Regions from separate parts of the Paenibacillus sp. FSL H8-0175 genome, predicted to be linked through region 1. Evidence: a T-box and tRNA genes for the amino acid it is inferred to sense, from the RefSeq annotation. Region 1 holds a T-box; the other regions hold tRNA genes.
What was found. The T-box of region 1 lies ahead of MHH46_RS25460 (valine--tRNA ligase). A T-box ahead of a tRNA ligase gene usually reads a tRNA of that ligase, here a tRNA-Val.
Positions count from the first base shown of each region.

Region 2: it has a tRNA-Val gene. The T-box ahead of MHH46_RS25460 (valine--tRNA ligase) is inferred to sense a tRNA for this amino acid. The anticodon was not compared.
Region 3: it has a tRNA-Val gene. The T-box ahead of MHH46_RS25460 (valine--tRNA ligase) is inferred to sense a tRNA for this amino acid. The anticodon was not compared.

Region 1 covers NZ_CP150299.1:5,727,072-5,730,322, reverse strand. Annotated here, with positions in the region: gene MHH46_RS25465 (LysM peptidoglycan-binding domain-containing protein) at 1-1,299, shown strand, start outside; T-box leader at 1,494-1,777, shown strand; gene MHH46_RS25460 (valine--tRNA ligase) at 1,881-3,251, shown strand, end outside.
Region 2 covers NZ_CP150299.1:1,001,559-1,004,809, forward strand. Annotated here, with positions in the region: rRNA gene MHH46_RS04285 (23S ribosomal RNA) at 1-1,085, shown strand, start outside; rRNA gene rrf (5S ribosomal RNA) at 1,231-1,347, shown strand; tRNA gene MHH46_RS04295 (tRNA-Ile) at 1,405-1,481, shown strand; tRNA gene MHH46_RS04300 (tRNA-Asn) at 1,485-1,560, shown strand; tRNA gene MHH46_RS04305 (tRNA-Ser) at 1,566-1,658, shown strand; tRNA gene MHH46_RS04310 (tRNA-Glu) at 1,674-1,745, shown strand; tRNA gene MHH46_RS04315 (tRNA-Val) at 1,752-1,827, shown strand; tRNA gene MHH46_RS04320 (tRNA-Met) at 1,842-1,918, shown strand; tRNA gene MHH46_RS04325 (tRNA-Met) at 1,990-2,066, shown strand; tRNA gene MHH46_RS04330 (tRNA-Asp) at 2,092-2,169, shown strand; tRNA gene MHH46_RS04335 (tRNA-Gln) at 2,186-2,260, shown strand; tRNA gene MHH46_RS04340 (tRNA-Lys) at 2,268-2,343, shown strand; tRNA gene MHH46_RS04345 (tRNA-Leu) at 2,359-2,443, shown strand; tRNA gene MHH46_RS04350 (tRNA-Gly) at 2,451-2,525, shown strand; tRNA gene MHH46_RS04355 (tRNA-Arg) at 2,536-2,612, shown strand; tRNA gene MHH46_RS04360 (tRNA-Pro) at 2,645-2,718, shown strand; tRNA gene MHH46_RS04365 (tRNA-Gly) at 2,731-2,801, shown strand; gene MHH46_RS04370 (YdeI/OmpD-associated family protein) at 2,903-3,251, shown strand, end outside.
Region 3 covers NZ_CP150299.1:6,478,610-6,481,860, forward strand. Annotated here, with positions in the region: gene MHH46_RS28715 (helix-turn-helix domain-containing protein) at 1-162, shown strand, start outside; gene MHH46_RS28720 (ImmA/IrrE family metallo-endopeptidase) at 191-604, shown strand; tRNA gene MHH46_RS28725 (tRNA-Pro) at 706-779, opposite strand; tRNA gene MHH46_RS28730 (tRNA-Gly) at 794-867, opposite strand; tRNA gene MHH46_RS28735 (tRNA-Pro) at 879-952, opposite strand; tRNA gene MHH46_RS28740 (tRNA-Arg) at 984-1,060, opposite strand; tRNA gene MHH46_RS28745 (tRNA-Gly) at 1,068-1,142, opposite strand; tRNA gene MHH46_RS28750 (tRNA-Leu) at 1,149-1,232, opposite strand; tRNA gene MHH46_RS28755 (tRNA-Lys) at 1,249-1,321, opposite strand; tRNA gene MHH46_RS28760 (tRNA-Gln) at 1,327-1,401, opposite strand; tRNA gene MHH46_RS28765 (tRNA-Val) at 1,445-1,520, opposite strand; tRNA gene MHH46_RS28770 (tRNA-Glu) at 1,561-1,635, opposite strand; tRNA gene MHH46_RS28775 (tRNA-Thr) at 1,647-1,722, opposite strand; tRNA gene MHH46_RS28780 (tRNA-Asn) at 1,724-1,799, opposite strand; rRNA gene rrf (5S ribosomal RNA) at 1,806-1,922, opposite strand; rRNA gene MHH46_RS28790 (23S ribosomal RNA) at 1,997-3,251, opposite strand, start outside.

The sequences.
Region 1 (3,251 bases):
GGAATAGCTGAGCTGGAGGAGGTTGAACTACTTCCGGAAATTCAGGTGATTCAGCGGGAGGATCGGGCCGAGTTATATGGTCAGCTGTTGCTTACCGGGCTTTACCGGAGTGAAGATGACCGAACACAACGTCTGGAGCATGCCATTCCCGTGGAAATCACTGTTCCGCTTACACGCGTCAGCTCAATTGAAGATATTGGGGTAGAGATTGAGAATTTTGATATCGATCTGCTCACGATGCGCACTGTGAATATAACAGGTGTGTTATCGCTGCGGGGGATCGGTGGTGCGGACCCTCAACCTCAACCAGCCTGGCAGCAAGAGGAGTATACAGTCGCCTATTCTCCTGTGAATGATGACAGGGTAGAAGCTACTACGGAGCTACAAGAACAGGAAAATGATGCACTTTATGAAAATTCTCAGTGGACCTTCGGTGAGGATGCCTCACAGGTTGCTGTAGAAGAACATGAGCATGCCGAAGCGAATGAACAGGAAGCAGAAGAATCATTAGTCTCAAGTGGAGCCGCTCATACGTCCCCTGTAGTCAATTTCTCATCCGGTCAGGAGAAGGACAAGGGAGCTAAAGCACGGACACATAGTCTGGAGTCCCAAGTTGAGGATGCTAAAGCGGGTTTATCCGATTACTGGTTTAAAGCCGAGGCCCAGAACAAAGAGGTTGAGGTGTCTCAGCTGAATCAAGCAAGCTATGTGAGCGAAGAGAACCAACAGTCGGCAGAGGAATATTTTACTCCTAGAGAGACCGCTGTTCTAGCCGTTAGTGCAGATGCAATTCAGGATATCCCTGTGTTCGCTTCTGAAAATGAGGCTAATAATGAGCTTCCTAAGCAAGAAGAGAATACTGCGCCGATTAATGAGAATGCGAACGAAGTTTTTGTTTCACAAGAGAGTGTGGCTTCTCATGAGGAGAAACAAGATCTTAAGATCGCCTTGGGCAGTAAAAAAGAAGCAGAAATTCCGGAAAAAGAACATCTCACCTTCTCCTCTTTACTAAGCTCCAGTCGTGTCCGTAAAGAGCAGGAAGCTCTGCAGTCGGAAGGAAACACATCTGCAGCAGTGGACGTTCCAGAGGTTGGCAATAATACGGAATGGAAGAGCAGATTCATTGCCAGCGCGGATGGAGCTAACATGTTCCGCAAAGTTCGGCTGTGTATTGTGCAGCGTGAAGAAACACTGGATACCATAGCAGAGAAGTATCAGCTAAGTGCGCGGGAGCTGGTAATGTATAATCGCTTATCCGGGCAGAGTGTAGAGGAAGGTCAAGTGTTGTACATCCCGTAATCGAATCGTGATGCGTACACACATGAATAGGTGAATCCCGATCAGGTATTAGGATCGGGATTTTTGCTGTTTCATTGTTGGAAGGGATGCTTCAGAAGAAATAAGTCGAAATTCAGCCTAAAGTCCCGCTGCAAAGGCGTATCCAGGTTGACTAGGGGGGGCTCAAAATGTATTATGGAGTAAGCAATATCTAAGTAAAGACTGGGAACGGGAAGAGTAGGCGGTCAGCCCTTCAGAGAGCGGAATTGCAAGTGCTGTGACATTCCGTAGGAAACAGCCCCCGAAGTCGCCCCGGAGTCGCCCTTCTGAGCTTATCTTCATACCTGTGAAGGATAAGTTAGGTTGTGGCCGGTAGCAGCCGTTATCTGTACGAGTGTCGCGCTAAGCTTCTGAATCCGTAGGGTAAGAAGTGTAGTTTTATTTTTCATTGGCGCGAAACAAAGGTGGTACCGCGAAAGAATGACCTTTCGTCCTTTGAGACGAGGGGTCTTTTTGTTTTTTTCAGAGACCTGTGTGCTCTATACAGCAACTTTATTAACAACTATAAGCAACTACAAGTAAACTAGTGGAGGTATCAGAGAATGGCTGACCAAAACCATCTAACAGCGGCAGATGCTGCTGCTACGAATGAATCTAAAAACGAGATGCCAACAACGTATGATCCGAAGGCAGCAGAACAGAAATGGTATTCCTACTGGACAGAGGGCGGATATTTCCGTGCAGGCCAGCGTCCGGATGCTAAAGCCTATAGTATTGTGATCCCGCCGCCAAACGTAACAGGAATGCTGCACATCGGGCATGCGCTCGATTTCACATTACAGGATATCCTGATTCGTACTAAACGGATGCAGGGCTTCGATACGCTTTGGTTACCAGGTACGGACCACGCAGGTATTGCAACACAAACGAAGGTAGAGCAGAAGCTGCGCGAGCAGGGGATTTCTAGACATGACCTCGGACGTGAGAAGTTCCTGGAGCAGGTGTGGGATTGGAAAGATAAATACGCGAACACCATTCATGAGCAGTGGGCTAAAATGGGACTTTCCCTTGACTACTCCCGCGAGCGTTTTACCCTCGATGAGGGTTTGTCGAAGGGAGTTCGCGAGGTATTTGTTAAGCTTTATAATAAAGGCTTGATCTATCGCGGTAAACGTATCATCAACTGGGACCCGGCGGCTCGTACGGCGTTGTCGGATATCGAGGTTGAATATAAGGAAGTTAACGGTCATCTGTACCACCTGCGTTACCCCCTTAAAGATGGCAGCGGACATATCACTGTAGCGACCACACGTCCGGAGACGATGTTGGGTGATACGGCAGTTGCTGTTCATCCTGAGGATGATCGTTATAAAGATCTGATTGGTAAAACCCTGATCCTGCCGATTATCGGCCGGGAGATTCCAATTATCGCTGACGAGTATGTAGATAAAGAGTTTGGTAGCGGTGCGGTTAAGATCACGCCAGCTCATGATCCAAATGACTTCGAGGTAGGTCAACGGCACAATTTGCCGCAGATCAACGTAATGGATGAGAGCGGTACGATGAACGAAGAAGCAGGACCTTACCAAGGTCAAGACCGGAGTGAATGCCGTAAGGCCATCACGGCGGATCTGAAGGAGCAAGGCGTTCTGATCTCTATTGAAGATCATGTGCATCAAGTTGGACACAGTGAACGTTCAGGAGCGGTTGTTGAGCCGTACCTGTCCACACAATGGTTCGTGAAGATGCAGCCGCTCGCCGAAGCTGCCATCAATGCACAGAAGGATGGTAATGGGGTTAACTTTGTACCTGAACGGTTCGAGAGAACCTACCTGAACTGGATTGAAAACGTACGCGACTGGTGTATTTCCCGTCAGCTTTGGTGGGGGCATCGTATTCCGGCTTGGTATTCTGAATCTACCGGTGAGCTGGTTGTGGCGAATGACGAGGAAGAAGCGCGCCGGATCAGCGGC
Region 2 (3,251 bases), 2.4 Mb from region 1:
AAGGCGAAGTATACGGGCTGACGCCTGCCCGGTGCTGGAAGGTTAAGGGGAGTGGTTAGGGGTAACCCGAAGCTATGAACCGAAGCCCCAGTAAACGGCGGCCGTAACTATAACGGTCCTAAGGTAGCGAAATTCCTTGTCAGGTAAATTCTGACCCGCACGAATGGCGTAACGACTTGGGCGCTGTCTCAACGAGAGATCCGGTGAAATTTTAATACCTGTGAAGATGCAGGTTACCCGCGACAAGACGGAAAGACCCCATGGAGCTTTACTGCAGCTTGATATTGAATTTGGGTACGATCTGTACAGGATAGGTGGGAGCCGTAGAAATCGGAGCGCAAGCTTCGGTGGAGGCGCCGTTGGGATACCACCCTGATCGTATCTAGGTTCTAACCTAGTACCCTTACCGGGTACGGGGACCGTGTCAGGCGGGCAGTTTGACTGGGGCGGTCGCCTCCTAAAGAGTAACGGAGGCGTTCCAAGGTTCCCTCAGAATGGTTGGAAATCATTCGCAGAGTGCAAAGGCATAAGGGAGCTTGACTGCGAGACCTACAAGTCGAGCAGGGACGAAAGTCGGACTTAGTGATCCGGTGGTACCGCATGGAAGGGCCATCGCTCAACGGATAAAAGCTACCCTGGGGATAACAGGCTTATCTCCCCCAAGAGTCCACATCGACGGGGAGGTTTGGCACCTCGATGTCGGCTCATCGCATCCTGGGGCTGAAGTAGGTCCCAAGGGTTGGGCTGTTCGCCCATTAAAGCGGTACGCGAGCTGGGTTCAGAACGTCGTGAGACAGTTCGGTCCCTATCTGTCGTGGGCGCAGGAAATTTGAGAGGAGCTGTCCTTAGTACGAGAGGACCGGGATGGACGTACCGCTGGTGCACCAGTTGTTCCGCCAGGAGCATGGCTGGGTAGCTACGTACGGACGGGATAAGCGCTGAAAGCATCTAAGCGTGAAGCCCCCCTCAAGATGAGATTTCCCAATTAGTAAGACCCCTTGAAGACGACGAGGTAGATAGGTTGGAGGTGGAAGTGCAGCAATGCATGGAGCTGACCAATACTAATCGGTCGAGGGCTTATCCTAAAAATACCCCAAAAAGTGAAGAAAAGGCTGCGAAGCTAATTCCGAATACTTTCCGGGGGCCCCGAAGAGATGACGGGCGACGCAAATTCAATTCGGATTCAGTTTTCAGGCGATTAAGCCTGAGCATTTACGCTGTAAATGCCCGTTTGGTGGCGATAGCGGAGGGGTTCCACACGTACCCATCCCGAACACGACCGTTAAGCCCTCCAGCGCCGATGGTACTTGGACCGAAGGGTCCTGGGAGAGTAGGACGCCGCCAAGCGGACAACCACATTACCCGTGGTATTTTTTTTGCCCTTAATATTAATATGTCTTAGAAGGGCCTTTAGCTCAGCTGGTTAGAGCGCACCCCTGATAAGGGTGAGGTCGGTGGTTCGAGTCCACTAAGGCCCACCATATTCCCTGATAGCTCAGTTGGTAGAGCACTCGACTGTTAATCGAGTTGTCACAGGTTCGAGTCCTGTTCGGGGAGCCATTTATGGAGAGGTGTCCGAGTTTGGCCGAAGGAGCACGATTGGAAATCGTGTAGGCGCCACAAGCGTCTCGAGGGTTCGAATCCCTCTCTCTCCGCCATAAAATTATTAGCATGGCCCGTTGGTCAAGGGGTTAAGACACCTCCCTTTCACGGAGGTAACATGGGTTCGAATCCCATACGGGTCATATCATGGAGGCTTAGCTCAGCTGGGAGAGCATCTGCCTTACAAGCAGAGGGTCGGGGGTTCGATCCCCTCAGCCTCCACCATTTTTTTTCACTGACGCGGGGTGGAGCAGCCCGGTAGCTCGTCGGGCTCATAACCCGAAGGTCGCAGGTTCAAGTCCTGCCCCCGCAACCAATTTACTCTTATACATTATGTTTAGGGATAAGCTGGTATGGTGAAAATGAATAGTATATACTAATTAATGACGCGGGGTGGAGCAGCCCGGTAGCTCGTCGGGCTCATAACCCGAAGGCCGCAGGTTCAAATCCTGCCCCCGCAACCAATTTACACTTATGCATTATGTCTATGGAACCGTGGTGTAGTTGGCCTAACATGCCTGCCTGTCACGCAGGAGATCGCGGGTTCGAATCCCGTCGGTTCCGCCATTTAGTTAATTATTATTGGGGATTAGCCAAGCGGTAAGGCAACGGACTTTGACTCCGTCATGCATAGGTTCAAATCCTATATCCCCAGCCATTTATGAGAGCCATTAGCTCAGTTGGTAGAGCACCTGACTTTTAATCAGGGTGTCGAAGGTTCGAGTCCTTCATGGCTCACCATTTTCTTTAAAGTGTGCGCGTGTGGCGGAATTGGCAGACGCACCAGACTTAGGATCTGGCGTTTCACGACGTGGGGGTTCGAGTCCCTTCACGCGCACCATGTTTTTGCGGACGTGGCTCAGCGGTAGAGCATCGCCTTGCCAAGGCGAGGGTCGCGGGTTCGATTCCCGTCGTCCGCTCCATATAGATTTTGCGCCCTTAGCTCAGCTGGATAGAGCGTTTGACTACGAATCAAAAGGCCGGGAGTTCGAATCTCTCAGGGCGCGCCATTTTTATTACTAAGCAGTTATAGTATTGTTAACGGGATGTAGCTCAGCTTGGTAGAGCACCTGGTTTGGGACCAGGGGGTCGCATGTTCAAATCGTGTCATCCCGATTTTATACCTTTGCGGGTGTAGTTCAATGGTAGAACTTCAGCCTTCCAAGCTGATAGCGTGGGTTCGATTCCCATCACCCGCTTATAAAGAGAAACACCTGCCGGTATTAGGCGGGTGTTTTTTTGTATAGTTAAGCACGTATGGATACAATAGGAACTAGAGATTTTATTTGAGGAGGGGCCAATGTTTGAATTTGAAGCAAGGTTAGTCAGACCAGATACGAATGGGAGTTGGACATATCTTACGGTTCCTTTTGACGCTGAACAAATATATGAAACTAAATCAAGGATACAAGTTAAAGGAAGCCTGAATGACATTCCCTATAAAGGAACACTCATGCCGCATGGTAATGGGAAACATTTTATGGTCGTGAAAAAAGAACTGCGAGACTTAGCCCATGCTCAACCTGGAGATATAGTACGGGTGACAATGGAACAAGATCATCAATTGCGAGAGATAGAAGCTCCAGAAGATTTTCTGGACGCACTAAGCAGCAATGAGCAGGCAGAGGTGTATTATAACAGCTTGGCTT
Region 3 (3,251 bases), 750 kb from region 1:
AAAAGAGACTTTCGAAAAATGCTAGAGGATGATGGAGAACTGATGTTTGACGGGATTCCATTAGACAAAGAAGATAAACAGAGGATAAAAGATGTACTAACCGGATTGTTCTGGGAAGCCAAACAGATGAATAAGAGAAAAAAATCCAAAGACACTAAATAACTATACTAACATGCTGCAGGTGAAGAACATGGATGAACTGATCAATAGTCTGATTAAAAAATATAAAACCAACTGCCCGTTCGAGCTTGCCGCAGCACTAGGCATTCAAATTCGTTTCATGAATCTGGGGACTGGCACAAAGGGATTATATTATCGAAAACTAAGAAGAAGGTTTATCGTCATTCATAATGAGTTGCCTGTAGAATGGCAGCGCTTCGTTTGTGCGCATGAATTAGGACATGATCGGCTTCACAAGGGGATCAATCGCTTTTTTCTGGAGGAAAGCTCCTATTTCTCTCCTGAAAAGCTTGAACGTCAAGCTAATGTATTTGCTGTAAAATTATTATCTTCAGGCAGAAGCCCCGAACAAGAGGAATCATGGAGAAACTATTATCTACGGATTGGAATTCCACCGGAAGTCCGATTTTTTTTGGAGGAATAAAAGAACATATGTTCTTTGACTGTATTTATATGTATATTAAATACATAACAAAAAAAGCCCTTACCGAAGTAAGAGCTTTTGAGCAGCGATTAAGCTGAGTATCGGGATGACACGATTTGAACATGCGACCCCCTGGTCCCAAACCAGGTGCTCTACCAAGCTGAGCTACATCCCGTTACTATAAAATTATGGAGCGGGTGATGGGAATCGAACCCACGCTATCAGCTTGGAAGGCTGAAGTTCTACCATTGAACTACACCCGCAAAGGTGAAAATCGGGATGACACGATTTGAACATGCGACCCCCTGGTCCCAAACCAGGTGCTCTACCAAGCTGAGCTACATCCCGTTATAAATACTATAATTGCTTAATAATAAAATGGCGCGCCCTGAGAGATTCGAACTCCCGGCCTTTTGATTCGTAGTCAAACGCTCTATCCAGCTGAGCTAAGGGCGCAAAATTATGGAGCGGACGACGGGAATCGAACCCGCGACCCTCGCCTTGGCAAGGCGATGCTCTACCGCTGAGCCACGTCCGCAATAAGTGGTGCGCGTGAAGGGACTTGAACCCCCACGTCGTGAAACGCCAGATCCTAAGTCTGGTGCGTCTGCCATTCCGCCACACGCGCATGATAATAATAAAAGTGAGCCATGAAGGACTCGAACCTTCGACACCCTGATTAAAAGTCAGGTGCTCTACCAACTGAGCTAATGGCTCGCACTTGGCTGGGGATATAGGATTCGAACCTATGAGTGACGGAGTCAAAGTCCGTTGCCTTACCGCTTGGCTAATCCCCATTGATGGTACCTCTATGTTGCCCATAATCTCTTAGGAAGATTATGGTGGAGGCTGAGGGGATCGAACCCCCGACCCTCTGCTTGTAAGGCAGATGCTCTCCCAGCTGAGCTAAGCCTCCATATCTATGGGACCCTCTAAGGGTAAGTACAAGTAAAAGTTGGTGACCCGTATGGGATTCGAACCCATGTTACCTCCGTGAAAGGGAGGTGTCTTAACCCCTTGACCAACGGGCCTTGCAAATCTGTGGAGCTCTCAACCGGATTCGAACCGGTGACCTCTTCCTTACCATGGAAGCACTCTACCTGCTGAGCTATGAGAGCATGGCTCCCCGAACAGGACTCGAACCTGTGACAACTCGATTAACAGTCGAGTGCTCTACCAACTGAGCTATCAGGGAATATCCGCTTGGCAACGTCCTACTCTCCCAGGACCCTTCGGTCCAAGTACCATCGGCGCTGGAGGGCTTAACGGTCGTGTTCGGGATGGGTACGTGTGGAACCCCTCCGCTATCGCCACCAAACGGGCATTTACAGCGTAAATGCTCAGGCTTAATCGCCTGAAAACTGAATCCGAAACAAATCTGCATTCTACGTATAGGATAAGCCCTCGACCGATTAGTATTGGTCAGCTCCATGCATTGCTGCACTTCCACCTCCAACCTATCTACCTCGTCGTCTTCAAGGGGTCTTACTAATTGGGAAATCTCATCTTGAGGGGGGCTTCACGCTTAGATGCTTTCAGCGCTTATCCCGTCCGTACGTAGCTACCCAGCCATGCTCCTGGCGGAACAACTGGTGCACCAGCGGTACGTCCATCCCGGTCCTCTCGTACTAAGGACAGCTCCTCTCAAATTTCCTGCGCCCACGACAGATAGGGACCGAACTGTCTCACGACGTTCTGAACCCAGCTCGCGTACCGCTTTAATGGGCGAACAGCCCAACCCTTGGGACCTACTTCAGCCCCAGGATGCGATGAGCCGACATCGAGGTGCCAAACCTCCCCGTCGATGTGGACTCTTGGGGGAGATAAGCCTGTTATCCCCAGGGTAGCTTTTATCCGTTGAGCGATGGCCCTTCCATGCGGTACCACCGGATCACTAAGTCCGACTTTCGTCCCTGCTCGACTTGTAGGTCTCGCAGTCAAGCTCCCTTATGCCTTTGCACTCTGCGAATGATTTCCAACCATTCTGAGGGAACCTTGGAACGCCTCCGTTACTCTTTAGGAGGCGACCGCCCCAGTCAAACTGCCCGCCTGACACGGTCCCCGTACCCGATAAGGGTACTAGGTTAGAACCTAGATACGATCAGGGTGGTATCCCAACGGCGCCTCCACCGAAGCTTGCGCTCCGATTTCTACGGCTCCCACCTATCCTGTACAGATCGTACCCAAATTCAATATCAAGCTGCAGTAAAGCTCCATGGGGTCTTTCCGTCTTGTCGCGGGTAACCTGCATCTTCACAGGTATTAAAATTTCACCGGATCTCTCGTTGAGACAGCGCCCAAGTCGTTACGCCATTCGTGCGGGTCAGAATTTACCTGACAAGGAATTTCGCTACCTTAGGACCGTTATAGTTACGGCCGCCGTTTACTGGGGCTTCGGTTCATAGCTTCGGGTTACCCCTAACCACTCCCCTTAACCTTCCAGCACCGGGCAGGCGTCAGCCCGTATACTTCGCCTTGCGGCTTCGCACAGACCTGTGTTTTTGCTAAACAGTCGCTTGGGCCTTTTCACTGCGGCCCCCTCGTGCTATTCACACTACCGGGGCACCCCTTCTCCCGAAGTTACGGGGTCATTTTGCCGAGTTCCTTAACGAGAGTTCTTCCGCGCGCCTTAGAATTCTCTTCTCGC